DNA from 2 places in the Fischerella sp. JS2 genome. Region 2 is predicted to be linked to the other one. Evidence: predicted binding sites of a transcription regulator. Region 2 holds the regulator's gene; the other holds the start of a gene.

Region 1 (10,864 bases), 2.7 Mb from region 2:
GTCATCGACAAATTGCTTTTCGTAAATAAACTTAATTTTGTCGTCGATAGACTCAATCATTTTCGTAAAGGTATACGTGACGCCGATAATATATAGCGTCAAAAAAATTAAATTACTCTCATTTCTGGCTACCATGTATATAAGCTCCTGTAAGCATTTTCATTGGCGATAATTTCCTAAACAATTATCAGTTCTATAGTAGTTTACTGATAACTGTTAACTGTTCACTGATTTAACGGTTTAACCTCGAACTATTTTCTAGCCATCCCTTGCGCCAAAAAATATATAGTAAGACAACTGCTATGATTGCCATCACTGCTAAACAAGCTGGGTATCCCCAATACCAGTTCAATTCAGGCATATTATATGGTGATTTTTCTGTATTAAAGTTCATGCCATAGACGCCAGCAATAAAAGTTAGAGGAATAAAAATTGCTGAAATCACGGTTAGCAATTTCATAATTTCATTCATTCTATTGCTGACCGCCGAAAGATAAACATCCATTAAACCTGATGCAAGTTCCCGATAGGTTTCTACCATATCTATGACCTGCACTGCATGGTCATAACAGTCTCGCAAATAAACTCGTACTTCATTTCTAATCATTTCATTGTCGTCTTGAATTAAAGTATGAAGTAAGTTGCGTTGTGGCCAAATTGCACGACGCAGTTGTAGTAATTCTCGTTTAACTTTATAAATTTTCTTTAAGGTTTTAGGTGTCGGTTGAGAGATGACTTCATCCTCTAAATCTTCAATGCGTTCACCATACTTTTCCAATACCGGAAAAAAGCCATCAATAATTGCATCTATCAGAGCATAGGCTAGATAATCTGGGCCATTTTTGCAAATAATACCTTTATTTTTGAAGATGCGCGATCGCACTGGTTCAAAACAATCTCTTTTTGGTTCTTCTTGCACTGTCAACAAGTAATGTTTTCCTAATACAAAGCTGACTTGTTCACTATGAAAACCATGAGATTTTTTCTTAGGCATGACCATGCGCGCAATAATCACTAATTGATCTTCATAATCTTCTACTTTTGGGCGTTCTGGCACATTCACAATATCTTCTAAAACTAAAGGATGTAACTCAAAAACCTGCCCTAATCTCTGTAAAATATCTTCACTACCTAAACCACGTACATCTACCCAAGTTACTGATTCAGTATCTAGGTAAGGAATGCACTCTTCTGGTGTTTCTACTTCTTTACTAATAGCTTCGGTTGGACTATAGTCAATTAATACTATCTTTGGTGGTGGTGCGTTTGCATCAACAATAATTGTTCCTGGTATAGTTCCAGGTTGATGATAAAAATCTTCGTTCTTTGGTTCATTTACTGTCGAAACAGGGCGATGATTTTTTTTAGCCATGTTCTTTTACTTAATAGGTTATACCAATTTTGGATTTTGGATTTTGGATTAAAACCATTAATTAATAGGTTATTCCAGAATTTTGAAAGACTCCCACGTGCCAATTTAGTGTTAATAGTCAATAGTCAATAGTCAATAGTCAACGGTTAATAGTTGGATAAAAAAACAGTTTGCCTTAGCAAGACAAACTGCTGACAAATATTTAAATACAGACAGTATGAGGCTACATCATACCCATGCCACCCATACCGCCCATGCCACCCATACCACCCATACCGCCCATACCACCCATATCGGGAGCACCACCGGCGGGTTTTTTCTCAGGTTTTTCGGCAACTACAGCTTCGGTAGTTAAGACCATAGAAGCAATAGAAGCAGCATTTTGCAAGGCAGAACGTACCACTTTGGCAGGGTCAAGAATACCTGCGGCGATCATGTCTTGAAACCCACCAGTCGCAGCATTGTAGCCGACGTTGAATTCTGTAGTACGGACTTTTTCAACGATCACAGAACCTTCAACACCAGCGTTGTCTGCAATTTGGCGCAGGGGTGCATCTAGCGATCGCCCAACAATATCAGCACCAATTTGTTCTTCTTCATTAAGGTTCTTTTTAATTTCAGGGATTTTTGTAGATAGGTGAATCAGCATTGTACCACCACCAGGTACGATACCCTCTTCTACGGCAGCCTTGGTGGCGTTGAGAGCATCTTCAATCCGTAATTTGCGGTCTTTGAGTTCGGTTTCTGTGGCTGCACCGACTTTAATGACAGCCACACCACCTGCTAACTTGGCAATGCGTTCTTGCAGTTTTTCTTTATCGTATTCGGAATCAGTTTCTTCTAGCTGATTACGAATTTGAGCGATGCGCTTTTGTACGTCGTCTTTGTGTTCGCCATCAGCAACGATGGTTGTGTTTTCTTTGTCAATGGAAATTCTACGCGCAACTCCTAGCATTTCCAAAGAAACCATATCCAAACTTAAACCAATTTCTTCGGAAATTAATTGTCCGCCAGTCAGAATAGCAATGTCTTGCAACATCGCTTTGCGGCGATCGCCAAACCCAGGTGCTTTAATAGCAGCAACTGACAGCACACCCCGCGCTTTATTGACTACCAAAGTTGCTAAAGCTTCGCCTTCTACATCCTCAGCGATAATCAACAGGGGTTGACCTAAACGGGCAACTTTTTCTAAAACAGGCACTAAGTCCTGAATGCTGTTGATTTTTTTGTCAGTGATCAGAATGCGGGTATTTTCAAATTCCACCGTCATCCGTTCGTTGTCGGTGATAAAGTAGGGGGAAATATAACCCCGGTCAATCTGCATCCCCTCAACTACTTCTAATTCCGTAGTTAGGGATTTAGATTCTTCTACGGTAATTACACCATCTTTGGTGACTTTTTCCATTGCTTCGGCAATCATGGCACCGATTTCTTCATCGTTACCAGCCGAAACAGTCGCGACTTGAGCGATCGCACTTCCTTCTACTGGCTTGGCGACTGCTGCAATCTCCTTCACTAGCCTTTCAACGGTTTTTTCGATACCATGTCTTGTTGCCACTGGATTTGCTCCAGCTGCGACATTTTTCAAACCTTCACGGATCATGGTTTGAGCTAGCACAGTTGCTGTAGTCGTACCATCGCCAGCTACTTCTTTAGTTTTAGAAGCAACTTCTTGGATGAGTTTTGCACCTGTATTTTCCAGGGGATCTTCTAGTTCAATTTCTTTAGCAACGGTGATCCCGTCATTCACGATTTGGGGTGTACCAAACTTTTTTTCTAAAAGGACGTTGCGGCCCTTTGGCCCCAGGGTAATTTTCACTGCATCAGCAAGAGTATTGATGCCCCTTTCTAAGGCACGTCGGGAATCTTCATCAAATGCAATAATTTTGGCCATACTTTTTAGTTTGGTTTAATTTGTGAGTTCTTCCATTAGACAATTTAGCACTCACAAGGCAAGAGTGCTAAGTCAACAAGCCATAAGCTGTTGAGTTTATTAATCTTTACTAGGCTATAGGAGGATATAAGTTTAGTGATGTAGGGGAATCCACCCAAAAAAATCTAAATTTCCTCCTATTCCCTTAATCAGGGCTAAGGAAATCAAAACAAGGCAGTCCATACATCCTCATATTTGTAGTGAGAAAAAAAAATGATTGTTATACACTTGATGCTGATATTGGATACTGGCATTAATGGTGGAAACGGGAGATGAATATATACAGCTCCCTTGAGGCGCTTGGTATTGCTGAACCCAGCGGTTCCGGCTGGTTAGCAGTAGTGTTTACATTTCTATTGGCGTGGGTTGTGACGTGGCGTTTGATTCCGGCGGTACGTAAATTTGCCTTACGAGTTGGTTGGGCTGATCAACCAAATGCACGGCGTTTAAACCGGGAACCTTTGCCTAATGCAGGGGGCCTGGCTATCTACGCGGGAGTAATAGCGGCTTTGATCTTGGCAAGTCTGTTAAGACCAATTGAACTTCAAGGTGTACTAGCTCAAGTTTTAACCATTCTTTTGGGAGGTTCGATACTGGTGCTAGTTGGCTTTATCGACGACCAATTCGGCTTACCTCCCTCAGTTCGGATGCTAGTACAAGTTCTAACGGCCCTGCTGTTGGTTGGAAATGGCATTAGCATTAAAGTTACTTTTGGTACTCCCCTCGACTCGCTACTCTCCACATCGCTAACGGTGTTTTGGGTAGTAGCAATTACTAATGCCATCAACTTGATGGACGGTATGGATGGTTTGGCAGGAGGAGTTAGTTTTATCACTGCTATGAGTTTACTAGCTGTTTCAGCACAGTTTCCCAACTGGGCAGCAGCGACACTAGTTTTGGCAGCCTTAGCAGGAGCAGCATTAGGTTTTTTACGCCATAATTTTCATCCGTCGCACATCATTATGGGTGATGCCGGAGCATACTTTTTCGGCTACGTTTTAGCAGCAACTGCTATTGTCGGTGAACTACAAGCTACTACAATTTTTTCTTTAGTACCACCTGTTTTGTTTTTGCTCTTGCCAGTGCTAGATACTACCCAAGTGGTAGTCCGGCGACTTCTGGCGGGAAAAAACCCTATGAAAACTCCAGGGAAAGACCATTTACATCATCGCTTGCTAGCTTGGGGCTTATCTCAGCGCCATGCAGCTTTGACTCTTTGGTCAATTGCTTTAGTTTGCAACTGGCTGGCGATGACAATCCGAGGCATGAGCTTGGTAGTTATTATTGCTACTACACTCAGTATTATTACTTTGTTAGGTTTTACCGTTTGGCAGAGGATAAAGGCAAAATGAAAAGGATGAAGTGTGAAGGATGAAGTGTGAAATATACATGACTATTTTCAAGCATTAGCTTTTATTCTTCAGCCTTAAGTTTTCATGCTATCCTGCCTTAAGCCGCCCTCAGGGGTGTCACAGTTTTCATCCTTCAGCCTTCATACTTTCTCTTATGCCATTACCATACCGCCGTCTACGTTAAAGACTTGTCCGGTGATGTAGCCTGCTGCGGGGTCGGCAGCCAGGAAACGCACCATGCCAGCGATATCTTCTGGCTGACCATAGCGACCAAGGGGAATATACTTGAGAATACCTTCGGCATCAAGATTGCTGGTCATATCGGTGGCAATAAAACCAGGAGCAACGGCGTTAACAGTAATGCCACGAGAAGCCAGTTCTTTTGCAACAGTTTTAGTAAAACCAATCACACCTGCTTTAGCAGCGCTGTAGTTGGCTTGTCCGGGATTACCCATTAGTCCAGCAACGGAGGTAATGTTGATGATCCGTCCTGAACGCTGTTTCAGCATGATTTTACTGACGGCACGTGTGCATAAAAATACACCTGTTAAATTGAGATCAATTACTGCCTGCCAATCTTCTGGCTTCATTCTGAGTAACAGTGTGTCGCGGGTTATACCCGCGTTATTGACCAAGATATCAATGCGATTGAACTTTTCAATCGCAGCGTTGATTAAAGCATCGACTTGTTCTTCTTTACTGACATCAGCCGCAAGCGCGATCGCACTTCCACCAGCTTGCGTAATTTCTGACACTAATTCATCAGCTGCTTGACTAGAACTAGCATAGTTGACAACTACACTAGCACCAAATTTTGCCAATTCGCGTGCGATCGCTCTTCCTATTCCCCGTGAAGCGCCCGTTACAATTGCTACTTTTCCTTGTAAAGTTTGTAAGTTTTCTGGCAACAATTCCATAACTACTCTTGTTGATTGTTTCACCGCGCTAATCATCATAGGGCGATTTGGGATCGCAACTAATAACAATTCGCTTTAATTCGACTACAGATAATCAGGTGGAGATGCTTTTCAAGGACTAGAGGGGGATTAATTTCGACTTTTACAAGAGATCTAATAATTATACCAATTCAAATAATATTTGCGGCAGATAACCCCACCCTCCCCTTGGAAAGGGGAGGGTTGGGGTGGGGTCTTATATAATCCATGTGTTGTATTCTTTTTTCAAATTGGTATTACTTAATTACTGCTTTGACAATTGTAAGAGGCGTTGCCAGTGCGACTGTGACACTGGGACTACAGATAGTCTGGGAAGACGCAGTAAATCAAAGTCTGTAAAGCTGCTATCTTGTTTTATTTGTGCTAAGGAGATCGGTTGAGGCACTCTTTGAACAGGCCGCAAATCTACAACTACTCGTTTAACATCACCTAATTTTGGATCGGGGTAAGGTTGACTGGTTACTTCTGCCACGCCTATAATTCGCCGCTCCTTGCCAGTGTGATAAATTAACGCTAAATCACCAATGGTCATTGTCCGTAGATGCTTTAGGGCCAAGGCATTGCTGACTCCATTCCAAACCGTACTGCCATTGTGTTCTAAATCTGAATAGGAATATTCCTCCGGCTCAGTTTTCAGCAACCAATACGCCATGAAAGCATCTCCTATAGTTGTGGTGGATTTTTCAAGTTTCTAAAAATGTAACCATCCTAGATATAGTAATAATCACGTGTCAAAGTAGAGACACATAATTAGTTAGTGGTTAGTAGTTGGTGGTTAGTAGGGACGTAAAGCGTTGCGTCTGTATAGAAGTACTTTCAAACAACTAATAACAAACAACTAACAACTACCAAAAAGTAATTTCGAGGAGTGAAATCTTATGAATAAACCCACCTTGTTGGGTTCTCAGTTATTGACTGGGAACTTATGGAAGAGTTTATCATTTGCCATGCTGGTATGTATTACCTTTACCCAGCCTGTCCTAGCACAAGACAAACAAAGGATGTTACGAACTCTCACAGTTACTGGTCGCGGGGTAGAAACAATTCCTGCTACTCTAGCTCAAGTGGTATTAGGTGTAGAAGTACAGGCTAAAACTGCCCAAGAGGCACAACAAGAGGCTGCTCGTAGATCATCAGCTGTGGTAGCACGGCTCTTGAGCCGTAATGTCGAGAAACTACAAACTACTGGCATTACTCTTAATCCAGTATATAGTTATAAAGATAACATTCAACGTCTAACTGGTTATAGTGCTAGTAATACTGTAAGTTTCCGTATCGGTACTGATAAAGCTGGCCCGTTGTTAGATGAAGCAGTCAAAGCTGGAGCAACGCAGATAAGCGGTATTAGTTTTGTGGCTACTGATGAAGCGATCGCTCAAGCCCAAAAGCAAGCACTAAAAGAAGCTACTCAAGAAGCTCAACAGCAAGCTGAAGCCGTTTTTGGTGCTTTGGGTTTCCAACGTAAAGAAGTAGTAAGCATTCAAATCAACGGAGCAAGCCCACCACCTCCACCGCCACGTCCCATGTTTCGTACAGATGCGGCTCAAACAGCAAATGCTTCCACTCCTGTAGAAGGTGGTGAACAGCAAGTAGAAGCATCGGTAACGTTGGAAATTAGTTATTAGTTTAGTGGTTAATGGATAGTAGTTAGTGGTTAGTAGTTGTTGTTCTTGACCACTAACTACTAACTCATCAAAAATTATCAGGATTATTATCCATCATCTCTGCTTCGTCCCGCTTAGAACCAAGTAAATCTAGTTGATCTACTCTAATGACTGGGGAAGAACGCAGCGCCCCAGTAGTGCGATCATTCCAGGTATCAAACTTTAACGAACCTTTAACTCCAATTAGACTTCCTTTACGTACAAATCGACCGGCGATCTCCGCAGTATTTCCCCATAGTTCCAAATTGAACCAATCAGGTTCATCACTACTACGCGATCGCCGCCTTACCGCTAGTGTTAGTTTACATTTTACACTGCCACTATCCTCAAAATACTTCATATCAGGGTCGCCGCCTACACGACCAACTAGGGTGACGATATTAATGCTCATGGTGTTACCTTTCAGTACAGACGTACTCATTACATAGTGACTTTCATAATAGCGAATTCTCAAACTGGAAAAAGTGTGTTAAATAATTAACAATTATATTTACTGACTATAATGATAAAAATTACTCTGTTATAACTACAAAAGTGTACGGATATGTCCTTACAGTCAGAGAATATAAAACAGTAGCAGCAACAAAAAGGCAAAAGATTCCTAAAACTTATACAAAATATAGCCTGCTTTACTAGACTCAGGTCAAAAAAAGTAATAAAATCCTGCACGATTCTCTCTTACGGTAGTAGTCAAAAGTATCGAAATAGGGGGCGACAAAACCCGTGGGCCTTTTCAGTAAATTTTCCTTATCGCGAGATATGGGTATCGACCTTGGTACCGCCAATACCCTAGTGTATGTATCCGGTAAAGGTATTGTTCTTCAAGAACCATCAGTAGTTGCTATCGACCAAAACGAAAAGGTAGCACTAGCAGTAGGAGAAGACGCCAAAAAAATGCTCGGTCGAACACCGGGAAATGTGATTGCCCTGCGCCCCTTGCGCGATGGTGTAATTGCTGATTTCGATACAGCCGAAATCATGTTAAAAAGCTTTATACAGCGCGTCAATGAAGGTAAATCACTAGTACTACCCCGGATTGTCATTGGTATACCCAGTGGTGTAACAGGGGTAGAAAGACGAGCTGTGATGGATGCAGCAACACAAGCGGGAGCCAGAGAAGTTTACCTAATTGATGAGCCTGTAGCAGCAGCAATTGGGGCGGGATTACCCGTAGCTGAACCGACTGGCAACATGATCATTGATATTGGTGGTGGTACTACAGAAGTAGCAGTACTGAGTCTTCAGGGTACAGTACTGAGCGAATCAGTGCGTATTGCTGGAGATGAACTGACAGAATCGATTGTGCAGTATTTGAAAAAAGTTCATAACCTGGTGATCGGGGAACGTACTGCTGAGGATATTAAGATTCGTATTGGTTCTGCCTATCCGACTCACGATGATGATGATGCCATCATGGAAGTCCGGGGTTTGCACCTCCTGTCTGGTTTACCGCGCACTGTAACCATCAAAGGACCAGAAATTCGTGAAAGTATGGCAGAACCGCTATCAATCATTATTGAGGCTGTGAAGCGGACTCTGGAACGCACACCTCCAGAACTTGCAGCAGACATCATTGACAGGGGCATTATGCTAGCAGGTGGCGGCGCTTTGCTGAAGGGACTAGATATCCTAATTAGCCATGAAACTGGAATTGTCACCCACGTCGCTGCCGATCCTCTCTGCTGTGTTGTATTGGGAACAGGTCAAGTGTTGGAAAATTTCAAACAGCTAGAACGAGTCTTCAGTGGACGTTCCCGAAATATGTAGTAAGAACAAGCAATTCCTGATATTGGGTTTGTAAATAATCCAAGTTTGTTAGTATTTACACTACTAAATAAAGGTATATATGTTTACAGCACGTCGCTGGTGGGAGCATAAAGGATTACACATTGGAATACTGTCTCTAATAGTTGGTGGAGCCTGGATACTGAGACAAACTCAAGGAGCGCTGTTACTGGAAATTTATCAGGACGTTACCAGTCAGTTCCAGATTTTACAGCCAGGGACAAATCCAGAGGAACGGTTGAAAGATGCTCGTGTATTAGAATTAGAAGCTCAAATAACAGAATTAGAAAACCAAAATAAAAAGCTGCAACAGTTGTTGGGTTACGTTGAAAAAGAGTCCATTTCATTACGTCCAATCCCAGCACGGGTTGTAGGGCGCAGTGCCGACAACTGGTGGCAACAAGTGATTCTCAACCGGGGTAGTCTGGCAGGAATTCACGAAGGGTTTGTAGTCAAGGCTGAAGGCGGACTAGTCGGTTTAGTAGAAAGTGTGACTCCTAATACTAGCCGTGTGTTGTTAATTAGTGACCTAAAAAGTAAGGTAGGTGTAAATATCAGCCGTACCGGAGCCAAAGGAGTTGTACGGGGTGATGCTTCCGCAGAAGCAGTACTGGAGTTTTATGAAAAAGTTCCCAATGTCAAGCCTGGAGATGTAGTTGTCACATCGACCTATAGCCAAAAGTTTCCCTCTGGTTGGCCTATAGGAAGAATTAAGTCTCTAGATTTAAAGAAACTGCCAGCCTCTGTAGCGAAAGTAGAACTGTTTCCCTCAATTCGCTCTTTGGATTGGGTGACAGTATATCCCAAGCCAGAAAATCAACAACAGGAGAATCCTCAATCACCAGGTCAATAAGCACAAATATAAGGGTGAAGGATGTAGACGCGCTTTACTCGGCTTCTCGTAGAGTAGGATGAAAGATAAAAATTAATATCTATATTTTTGTGTACTTTAAATATGAGTATTTAATAAGAAAATGAAAATTCCTGCATTTCGGGGTGGCAGGCAAAATAAGCCAAAATCGCGATCGCGAAAATCCATCATAAAAATTAACCCCATTTCACGTTGGCATCCCCGCCTGCGACTACTGGTAAATTGGGCTGTGATTTTTGGTTCTGTAATCCTCTGCTTGCTGATGCTGCTTACCCGTCTTCCTGGTATGGAACTATTAGGGATAGGCCCTAATTGGTTATTAATTTGGGTAGTAGCTTGGAGTGTAAAGCGTACACCTTTCCAAGGTGCATTAGCAGGTGTAGTTTTGGGATTACTTCAAGATGGAATGACATCACCAGATCCGACTCACGCCCTCAGTTTAGCAGTGGTAGGCTGTCTCACAGCTTTGCTGCAAAAACAGCGTTTTATTCAAGAAGATTTTATTTCAATCGCCTTAATTGTTTTTGGTATGGCGGTTTTGGTAGAAACAATCTTTGCTTTACAACTAATTTTTATGGGCGATCGCAATGTAGCAGATATCTGGGGTTATTACCAAAAGGTAGCCTTAGCCTCTGCTATAGTTAGTAGCCTTTGGGCGCCAGTGGTTTATTTTCCTCTAAATCGTTGGTGGCAGCAACTGAAATTAGCAGAACAACAATCATAAAAACAAGTTTAAAAGTCAGTTTTTTAATTTCTGTGTGCGGAGTGTGGATCACCTGGATTTCAATCAGGCAAACAGTGAAGGGTGGAGATAATTTGAGACTACAATCCCAAGTTATCCTCACCCTTAATTTTTTCTGGAATTTTGGCAACCTCTGGCAAGATGGATTAAAGCTAGAGTTGGAACAGGGCTAGAAAAATTGAAAATATA
Region 2 (10,864 bases):
TAATGCGAAAATCAGCAAGGAGTGTAGACAGCACGCTCAATGTACCCTCTGTTTTGCCAAACAAGCTACACTCTATCTTAATATTTGTTGGTTGTTTGTTGTTGATTGTTGATTGTTGATTGTTGGGTAGAGACGCGAGGAACATCGCGTCTGTACATTAGTAGTTAGTAGTTAGTGGTTATTTATATTACTCCTCACACTCCCCACACTCCCACACTTCTCCCACTCCCCCCATTGCCCCTAATCCCCACCAGGGGCCGGTGAGTTCCCCACACTCCCCAATCCCTACTCCTCTACAGAAAGCGTGTAGTTCTTTTTGACTTGCGAGTTAAAGGTTGCTACCCAAACTTTATAAGTTCCTGCTTTCCAATCTTTGTCTTCGATACTGGCATCTTTACTGTTACCTGTATCATCACCACAGCGAATAGTGTTATTATCTGGCCCTTGAATGAGTAAGGTGGTATCGTAGCCGCCACTGTTGACCACTATTTTCAGACGGGGAAAGTTTTTTTTCAAAATTAAGATGTGATCTGGAGTTGGATCGGCAAAGCCAATACAGGCATTTTTGTGGCGATCGCGATTGCTAATTGCTGATAGAGAATAAGAGCCGCCAGTATAACCTGTTACTGTCCCTTGTGCTGGTTCAAAGTTGGGTGATAAAGTAATTTTACCAAAATTAGAAGTATCTGCTGATACAGGCAGGGAGATCAGAAATGACAGTGTAACTAAGATCCAACCTCCTCTAAAGAGAAGTCGGGGGCAACGTTTATCCATAGAAGCCCTCCAACGCAGAAATTATAGTTATATTGTATACATTATTGTAACAAAAATAACCTTTGAGTCATTTCGGTGCTGTGCCACATTGGAAGGTGACACAAGAGAGAGTGTGGGGAGTGTGTAGACGAGGCAGTGCGGTGGACTCTTCTCCTGGCATAAAGAAAGAGGCGTCACCTGGTGTCACCTGCCGTGCGCAAGTGGCTTCTTGTAAGGGTGGAGTGGGAGGAGTGTAATTCAGTGATCAGTTATTAAATTACATTACTAACAGTTAACAGTTAACTGTAGCCTGCGGCAAGCCGCTACGCGTCTACACTGATTTCTAACCCCTAACAAATGACCAATGACAATTGACTATTGCCTATTTACCTAATTGAAAGAACACGCCACCTTTGAATATTTCTGTGTCGCTACCGTAACTGCTAATGGTGAGCGATCGCAAGTTCTCGAAGATGGGTTTTGCGAGTATTTCTGCTAGTTTGAGAATTGGAAATTGGCTTTCTAATATTTCTCGGCTTTTTGCCCAATCTAAATACACGTAACCTTGGTTTGGTTGGGGAATGGCAGCAATACTATTTTTAAATTGGCGATCGCTAATTAAGGAATTGTTCTTAGCATTGAGAACTTCATTCATTGTTTCGAGGTTGGAAGCCAAAATTTCGTAATTTCCTTGGCTAATATGCACTCCGGAAACATTTGCTTCAATTGTGTATTTTTCTCGCTGTTGCGGATCAGCTACTTTTGTGGCTTTTAATTGTGTCCAAGCTGAGATTTTTTGTTTGTCTATATCAAAAGTATTCAGTGACAATCCCTTTGAGGATGCTATTTCATCTAAATGAGAAATTCCTGCTGGTGTTGTTTCAGTTTTTTCAACTACAAACACAAAATCGGGATTTGCTTGTCCTGGACGGGGTAATAATCCAATGGCGTATTCTCCCTGTACCCAGCTAAAAATATCTTCTTTTAAATTGATGTCTGACTCTGCTTGCACATCTACCACAGGTTTGATTAAGTCAGAAACCACATCTTTTTCTGAACCGGATATGGCGACTTTGAGTTGTTCCCAGACTTGAGTTAAATTGCTGTTAGGTAAGCTACTCAAATTTTTTCCAGTGATCGCTAAACCTGCTGAGGTAGGAATATATTGTAATGCTCCTACAGGTTGAGATAATGGCTCTAAAGATGGTGCTGTATCGGCTTGTGCTAGTAAGCTAGTTTCTGCTAGTAATCCTTTGTTGGTTAGGATGACCGACACTATTTCGCTGTCATAAGTTGCTGGTTCTGGCAGTTTTAGACCTTGCCATTGAGCGATATTAGGAAGATTGAGAAACGCTATAGCTAATGCACCTTTGGGTATTTGTTTGACAGCTTGCTGGTATTGACTAAAGGTAGTTATATTGAGGTCAGGAGCCTGGACATTATTAATTGCTTCTCGTAGTACTTTGGGATCGTTGGCAAACAAGACAAAATCATCACCAACAGCAGCGCCAGCCAAAGAATTTTGGATTTTGGATTTTGTATCTACTTGTTGAGAGTCAAAAATCAGTTTGATGCCTTCGTATTGTTCTGTAGTTAAGTTTGACCCAGCGATCGCCCGTTTGGAAAATAACAAATCCACAAATTCACGGCTTTTCTCTGAGTTTTTGGTTGCTAGTGCCATTAGATACCCCGGCTGTTGTCCGTTACTAGGATCGCGATCAATGTCTTGGGTTGTGACAGCTAAGGTAATTTCACTGCCCAACCAAGGTTGAATGTCTTGTTTATAATCTAGGCTTGTGTTGGCTAATAAGCTGGTTTTAAGTTTGGATAGTTCTCCTTCACGTTCCAATGGTTGTAATTTATCAGGATTTACCAGCATTGATATCATCACTGGTGCTTGTTGAGATACAAAAATTGCCGCACCAGGCTGTTGTCTAGTTCCACTAATTCCCATAAGAGAATTTGCACCGGATAAGTTACTACAGCCAGAAATAGTGATAAATAGCAGCATCATCGCAATAGCTGCTAGAGAACGAAAGAATAAAACTTGTTTCATAAAATACCTATTTTCAGTTACCAATTATCAATTATGAGGGTATAAGGTATAGGGTATAGGGGATAAGGAATAGAGAAATAAGTAAGATTACAAAATTAATTACACATTCTTCAAGCTGTTCCCTGTTTCCTGATACTGAAATTATTGCTCAAAGTCCTCTAAGTATTTTTTCCTGGTCAAGATGACTATTTTCTGCAAACATAAATAGTATCTAGGAAACGTCTGAGATTGTTTGTGAAAACTTTCTTAGAGGTCTTACCTATATGCTTCATACTTGCTTTGTTTCATCCAAAATCTCAAATCCCAAATTTAAAATCGGAATGAAAGGTCAAGCTATTACCCAAATTAGTGTAGAAGAACTCGCCCAACGTTTATCTAAAGGTGAGTCTAATCTTCAGCTTGTGGACGTGCGTGAACCACAGGAAGTCGCGATCGCTCACATTGAGGGTTTTGTTAACTTACCTCTAAGTGAATTTGCTGAATGGGGAAATGAAATCCACACGTGCCTAGATCCTGATGTTGAAACCTTGGTACTTTGTCATCATGGCATTCGTTCTGCTCAGATGTGTCAGTGGCTGGTTAATCAAGGATTTACAAATGTGAAAAATATTTCTGGTGGTATTGATGCCTACTCAATGTTAATTGACCCTTCAATTCCTATGTATTAACCGTAAATGACGATTGTAAGTCTTTTCTGCTATTGTGAACTCAAGAGTTAATATATTTTACTGAGTAATTAGCAATACTCTTGATCTATGAATTTGCGTAAATATAGTTAAGAAGGCAGATGGCAGAAGGACATCCTCACGAATAAATTCCGGGAATTTAATAAAGTTCCTACGCGTTTGTTTATTTTATATAGATAAATTCACTTTCTTTAAACCATATGGCAAAGAACAGAGGACTTAACTTTTGTATCAAATAATATACTTTTTTCCTTCTGCCATGCCAGGTGACGCCTCTTTCTTTATGCCGGGAGAAGAGTCCACCGCACTGGCTCCTCTGCCCTCTGCCTTTCTTCGGTAAGAATTACTGAGATTCAGAAGGATTTTGCAGTGAGCAATTTTTCACATGTATATCAAAGTCTTTTTCAAGATACTTTTGTTGAGAGATAAAAAAATAGATTTGTTGTAACGTATTTTCAGATACTTCAATTATTTAGTATTTTGCTTAACTAATATTAATGCTTTTTGCTTCTCATCTTAATAAATTTTTGATTTTTAAAAACTAATTAAAATTTTGCTTTGGTAAACATTTAGCTATGCAAGTCCAGCTAACCAATCGTCAACAGCACATTCTTTGGGCAACAGTACGTCACTACATCGCCACAGCAGAGCCTGTTGGCTCCAAAGCCCTGCTAGAAGAGTACAATCTGGGTGTTAGCTCAGCCACGATTCGCAACGCTATGGGTGTGTTAGAAAAAGCCGGGCTACTTTATCAACCACACACTTCTGCTGGGCGAGTTCCTTCTGACTCTGGCTATCGAATTTATGTTGATCAGTTGATCACACCTTCGGAAACTCTAGCCAGACAAGTAGAAGCAACACTGCAAAAGCGCCTGAACTGGGAAGACAGTAGTCTAGAAAGCTTACTGCAAGGGGCAGCCCAAATTTTAGCGACCCTAAGTGGCTGCATCAGCTTGATTACAATACCACAAAATGTTAGTGCTATGGTGCGGCATTTGCAATTGGTGCAAATTGAAGTCGGACGAGTCATGCTGATCGTAGTCACGGATAGTTATGAAACACATTCAGCATTATTAGATTTGCCACCAAAAGGCAAAGACATACAATTTGATCCAGAAGTGATAGATCGAGAGTTGCAACTTGTTTCTAACTTTTTAAATAACCAATTACGTGGGCGCAGTTTGTTAGAGGTGGCTAATCTCGATTGGAGTGATTTAGATCGGGAATTTCAGCACTATGGTGAGTACTTAAAAAATTCCCTGGCAGAATTTAGTCGTCGCAGTTTGACGCCAGGCGTTACACAGATCATGGTGCGTGGGATGGCAGAAGTTTTGCGACAACCAGAATTTGCCCAACTACAACAAGTGCAAACTATCATCCAACTATTGGAGGAAGAACAAGAACAACTGTGGCGATTAATATTTGAGGAAAATGAGACTGAGGAAGTGGGTAAACCACCGGTAACAGTGAGGATTGGCTCAGAGAATCCTCTTGAACCAATTCGCAACTGTAGTCTAATTTCTTCCACCTACCGCCGTGGTTCATCACAGGTAGGAAGCGTGGGAGTTTTGGGGCCAACACGCCTAGATTACGAAGGAGCGATCGCACTCGTTGCTGCTGCTGCTGAGTATTTATCAGAGGCTTTCAGTTATCTAAATCCCTCATGAGAAAAATTGCCTTTGGGTTGCTTTGGATAGGATTGATTGCGTATGCTTTCTTGTTTACTCCTCCCAATCAACCCGATACTTTTGAGTTAATTAAAAATCTATCTACTGGTCAATGGCAAGGTATTAACCCCTTAGTGATTGCATTGTTCAATATTATGGGTATCTGGCCTATTATTTACAGTGCAGTCCTGTTTGTTGATGGTAGAGGACAAAAAGTTCCAGCTTGGCCATTTATTGCTGCTTCTTTTGCTGTAGGGGCGTTTGCTTTGTTACCCTATTTGGTTCTCAGGGAACCAAATCCGCAATTTTATGGTGAAAAGAGTATTTTGATCAAAATCTTAGATTCTCGTTGGACGGGTGTTTTCCTGAGTATTGGGACGGCTATTTTGGTTGGCTATGGTATTAGACAAGGAGATTGGAGTAATTTTGTCCAGCAATGGCAAACTAGCCGCTTTATTAACGTAATGAGTTGTGATTTTTGCCTACTGTGTGTATTATTTCCTGCTTTATTGGGGGATGATATGACGCGGCGTGGTTGGAAAAGTTCTAGAATATTTTGGCTGATAGCTTTAATTCCGTTATTTGGCCCTTTGTTATATCTGTGCATACGTCCATCTTTGCCAGAACTACAGGTGGATTATTCGTGAGTAGTTGAATTTTTGAGATATCGAACACAGATAAACACAGATAAACACAGATGTAGACGCCTGTAAGGATGGCTTAAGGCAGGGTACACTGATGGGTTATGGGTTACTAAATTGATCGCTTTGCTAAAAAATATTTTGACGCTTAATTGGACAGAGGTAAATCCTGTCATCTTATCTTTGTTTTCTTTGGTTGGTATTTGGCTGTTTATTTATTGTGGTCTTCTGTTTTTTGATGGTAGGATGCAATGGCTTCCTTTTTGGCCTTTTGCTTTAGCAACAGTGAGTTCGGGGGTGCTGGGTTTATTACCTTATTCGGCGTTACGCGAATCTAATCAAGAATTTGCTGGGCAGAAGGATGGTTTGTTGCAACTAGTAGATTCTCGCTTTTTTGGTATTGGTCTGAGTTTAACGACAATTGGTTTGTTTGCTTACGCTTTATTTTTTGGTGATTGGACAGGTTATCTCGCTGCGCGAGGAAGGCAGAGGGCACCAGGGCAGGAGGCATCTATGTTGAGTTGTCGGTTGAGCAGCCCTATTGCCGTCCGAGCTTTTGGGTTTAAGACCCCCGCTAAAACAAAGTTTAGCGGATACGAATTGCTGGTGGGTATGAATCCCCCAGGAACATCGCTCCTTCTGCCCCTGCCTCCAGCATAGCTGCCTTCTTCAATTAGCCCCCTTGGCTATCTTTGTCTGCGTCCGTCGCTATCAGAAAATATGAGGGTAGCTAACGAGCAGAGATCAACAGTCCGCAGTATGTATTAACAATAGACTATAGCACTCCTCTATCGATTTGTGAAAATCTCCCCCTCGTCTCTCTATCCTCACGAATCAAATAGGATTGCTACATTGACCGATAATTCCTTAATGGTACAAGCCCCGAGATTTATGTGTAGAACCAATCCAAAATCTAAAATCTAAAATTGGATGACTGTCTGAGTTTATAAATTCCAGGTAGTTGCCACCAAGCCAAATGAGGATATTCGTGATGTTCTCGATGGTAGCCAAAGTGATAACAAGTAATAAAAGATAACCAAATTGGTAGTGAGATAGTTTCAGCGTAGTGAGGCTTACTATAACCTCTTGGAGGTTCGCGATGAGTCAGAAATGTACCAAAATAAAATAACTGTAATGAACTCAACAGCGAAGGTAATGCCCAAAATAAAGTGAGATTAGCTATTGGAATATGAAATATATAACGAATTCCGTTATAAGCAATTATCCAAATGATAATTTGTTCCCAACTCCAGTAATTTTTCATAAAATAAAAATACCAGGCAAAGAAATTTTTATGCTCACCATCGTGGAAATCGGGGTCTAGTTCACTTGCAGGATGGTTGTGATGCATCCAATGCTTTTTCAATAGTGTTTTGTAAGATAAAAAACCATAAAAAAATAAAGATATTGTCCCAACAACGTGATTGATTTTGAGATTGCGAGTAAATGCTACTCCATGCATAGCGTCATGGGCAGTGATAAATAATCCTGTAAAGAGAAAAGTTTGGAAGAAGGTAGCAAGCAATAACGTTAGAATATTTATTTCTGAAATGTTTACTGTAAATAAGAAGATTAAACTAGCTGTCCATACACTTATAATGAAAGTAGCAAGAGAAAGTCCGATAACGCTATCAATAAGTTCATGAGAAAACTGTTCTGACTGCATAAATTTTAATCCAGTACATAACATATAAAATTTAACTAGTTGCCTTGGCTAGCACAACATTTACAATAAGCCAAGACAAATAGTTGCAGAATAAACTCTACTGATTGAGTTGGAGTAAGTCACGTAGAACGCTATAACCTTTTAAATCCCAAAGCAGATATGCAACAAAACCGATCATTGCTAGACGTCCTTGCCACAATTCCGATTGTGGAGTAAAGCCAAATTTAACTGCATTGCGATCGCTACCGTTGTATGCTTTTTCAGTTGCGTCAGTAGGATAAGGTCCCATTGTTAATTTTCCTTGATAAATAATTACCTTTTCATAGTATTTACCCATTAACTTAGTGCTATCTATCTATAGTGTAAAACTGGAAACAATTCTAAAGAATGATATTTTATAGATTTAAGATAGTTATGTTACTCACAAAGATTTTTTATAAATACGTTATTATATAGAGTTTTTTATCGTTAATAAAGTAGTTAAATAAAACAATATAATCATTGAAGTAGAGATATAATTGAGTAAAAGCATCATACTAACTCTAAATTTGCTAACAAAATCTAACAGAAGTCAGAAGTTTTTATCGAAAATTTTAACCAAACTAAAAAACAGTGAATAGTTTGTTCTAGATTTAAGATATGACTCCTACAGCACTGATTACAGGCGGTTCTGAAGGCATTGGTAAAGCAACAGCTTTATTATTTGCTACTAAAGGATATAACCTCGTACTTACAGCTCGTCATACTGACAGATTAGAGACTACAGCACAGCAAATCCAAAGTAATAGTGGCATAGCACCACTAATAGTTACGTGTGATGTGACAGATCCATCTCAAGTAAAAACACTAGTAGGAAAAGCATTAGAGCATTATAGTTACATTGATGTGCTGATAAATAATGCAGGTATATTTGTGGAAGGGCCGATAGAGCAATTTTCTTTAGAAGATTGGCACAAAGTTATCGATACAAATTTGTGGGGTTATATTCACACAATCAATGAACTTTTACCTCATTTTCTGCACCGAGGAAAAGGAACTATTGTGAATGTGAGTTCTATCGGTGGTAAAGTACCTAATCCTTATTTAGTACCATATTGTACAACTAAGTTTGCAGTCACTGGCTTAACAGAATCGCTACATGCAGAATTAAAACCAAAAGGAATTTCTGTTTGTGGCATATATCCAAATTTGATTAAAAGTAGTTTCTTAGAACGGGCTATTTTTCGGGGAAAAGATGAGCAAGATATGCAAAAGCGTCGCCAACAGATTGAAAATCTTTTCCAAAATCCAGTGATCGAGAAACCTGAAGATGTAGCAAATGCAATTTGGGATGCTGTTAAAAATCACAAGTCTGAAGTATTTGTTGGTTCTGCTAATTTATCACAGGCAGTTTATCGTTTATTTCCTGGTTTACTTCAGTGGGCTTCTCGACAAGTGTTTAAAAATGAAGATAAATAATATTGTTGGTGAGTAGGAGCGTATAGTTCTTAAGAGAAATTCATGCTATTAGCCATAGGTTAAAAATCTATGGTAATTTTTGGCATAGTAAAAAAATAACCAGCTATACCAATTACCCATTACCAATGACTGAACTCAACGGATAATATACAGCAGATTTCATCTGAGTGGGATACACTTGAAGAAATTTTAAATTTAGTTAGTGGGCTAACTATAAGGTAAACCATTTTGGATTTTAGATTTTAGCAAACTTCTAAAGCTCTTTGAACTTGCTCTAGTCTGTAAAGTCCATCCCAAACTAGTTGGTTGTTCGTAAACTCGCTTCAGTGTATTTACATCTCTAGCAGAAATTGGTGGGGGATTACGAACTTGGGAAAAGTATAAAGCATCACTCTGTAACTGACTATGTCCCCATATTCCTAAAGCATGACCTAGTTCGTGGCGAGCAGCAGCTAATAGGTATTGTCCTGTTTGGCTAGGACTGAGCAGGATAGTAACGCGATGGTATAAAATATTTTTATTACTGTAGAAATCGTAAGTAGTTTGTGCGGAACGCGCCCGAGGAATATTGCTATTAGGCAACTTTTGTAGTGGTGGGTTTTTTCGTATAACAGTAATATCAGCTACTTCTCGTTTCTCGACAACCTGTAAAGGTAAATAAGCATTCCACTCGTGTACAGCCTGTAAGACACTATTAACCCATGCTTGGGCTTGCTTTGGAGCTATTGTTTGCGGTGTTTCTATATATACCTTAACTGGAAATTCTGACCAAACTAAATAGCCTACTGGCGTTGGTGTAACTTGAGAAAAGTAGTCACCGCTATTAGTTGTATCTTGCCACCGTGTCAGTGTGGGGGGTAGAAGATGGGGTTGGGGAAGAGGTAGGGAGTTAGGGAGGTGGGGAGTGGAGGGAGATGAGGGGGAAATAGCAAAGGACTGCATGTTAGTTAGGATAACGAGCAGTCCCGTGATTACAGCTAATCCAGTAAATGCTAGTAAACGTCGCCAAACTAAACTTATTGAAATGTTAGTAGTTGGTTGTTGGTTGTTGATGGTCAATTGTCAATGAGCATTGAGGCAAACAAGTCAAAAAATCTTAATGCGTGAATTTTGAATTTTTTATCCCCCTCGTCTTCCTTGTCCTCCTTGTCTCCCTTGTCTCTCTTGTCTTCCTCACCACTTCTCACACTTCCCCCACTCCCCACACTTCTATTTAGGGAGCCAACCGGCGCTCAAAACCACAGATAAACCAAGAAAAATAACTGTTAAAGCCCAAGTCACTTGGTTTAATGTTTTTTCTGCACTTTTAGTGCTGCTAAATAATTGGGCTTGTCCACCAATGGCTCCAATACCATCACCTTTGGGGCTATGCAACAACACTAGGACTATTAAAGCTATTGCAGAAAAAACCCAGATACCTTGTACAACGTTATAAACGGTCATAGTAGAAAATGTTTGTGAATTATGAATTATGAATTATGAATTATGAATTGTATGAAATTCTCATTCATAATTCACTATTATTAACTTTTTACAGCCCCACTTGCACGGGTGTGCGAGAAAGTTCCACATCGTACTCTGTTGATTGCACAAGCGATCGCCCGGTCATTTCTGGTGGTTGAGGCAGCTGTAAAATCTGCAAAATCGTAGGAGCGATGTCAGCTAGTTTGCCATCATTACGCAAGGTAACATTGCCGCCATGACCAGGGATTTTCGCCTGTTCTCCTTCGACAAGAATTAGAGGGACTGGGTTAGTAGTATGAGCCGTCCAGGGGTTGCCATTCTCATCTATCATGTGTTCAGCGTTGCCGTGATCAGCAGTAATAATTGCTGTACCTCCAGCTTTACTGATGCTGTTCAGCAGGCGACCTAAACACTGATCTACAGCTTCAATGGCTTCTACTGTAGCTGGGATCTGACCAGTGTGTCCTACCATG

What was found. Region 2 encodes HrcA, which represses chaperone genes, less so after heat shock. Its sites were predicted from a motif close to TTAGCACTCNNGANTCNNGAGTGCTAA; they were not measured.
Region 1: the regulator HrcA is predicted to act here: its motif matches at 3,311-3,337, upstream of groL (chaperonin GroEL).

What each region holds. Positions count from the first base shown of each region.
Region 1 is NZ_CP135918.1:6,427,820-6,438,683, reverse strand. It holds gene RS893_RS27595 (hypothetical protein) at 1-135, opposite strand, end outside; gene corA (magnesium/cobalt transporter CorA) at 233-1,372, opposite strand; gene groL (chaperonin GroEL) at 1,596-3,266, opposite strand; gene RS893_RS27580 (MraY family glycosyltransferase) at 3,578-4,657, shown strand; gene fabG (3-oxoacyl-[acyl-carrier-protein] reductase) at 4,810-5,574, opposite strand; gene RS893_RS27570 (EVE domain-containing protein) at 5,858-6,265, opposite strand; gene RS893_RS27565 (SIMPL domain-containing protein) at 6,492-7,238, shown strand; gene RS893_RS27560 (single-stranded DNA-binding protein) at 7,306-7,668, opposite strand; gene RS893_RS27555 (rod shape-determining protein) at 8,037-9,044, shown strand; gene mreC (rod shape-determining protein MreC) at 9,124-9,915, shown strand; gene mreD (rod shape-determining protein MreD) at 10,037-10,657, shown strand.
Region 2 is NZ_CP135918.1:3,769,357-3,780,220, reverse strand. It holds gene cysE (serine O-acetyltransferase) at 1-34, opposite strand, end outside; gene RS893_RS15985 (hypothetical protein) at 286-774, opposite strand; gene RS893_RS15980 (DUF3352 domain-containing protein) at 1,136-2,809, opposite strand; gene RS893_RS15975 (rhodanese-like domain-containing protein) at 3,130-3,477, shown strand; gene hrcA (heat-inducible transcriptional repressor HrcA) at 4,071-5,162, shown strand; gene RS893_RS15965 (DUF2834 domain-containing protein) at 5,159-5,809, shown strand; gene RS893_RS15960 (hypothetical protein) at 5,945-6,463, shown strand; gene crtW (beta-carotene ketolase CrtW) at 6,717-7,469, opposite strand; gene RS893_RS15950 (high light inducible protein) at 7,567-7,758, opposite strand; gene RS893_RS15945 (SDR family oxidoreductase) at 8,109-8,927, shown strand; gene RS893_RS15940 (peptidase) at 9,135-9,986, opposite strand; gene secG (preprotein translocase subunit SecG) at 10,137-10,370, opposite strand; gene gpmI (2,3-bisphosphoglycerate-independent phosphoglycerate mutase) at 10,459-10,864, opposite strand, start outside.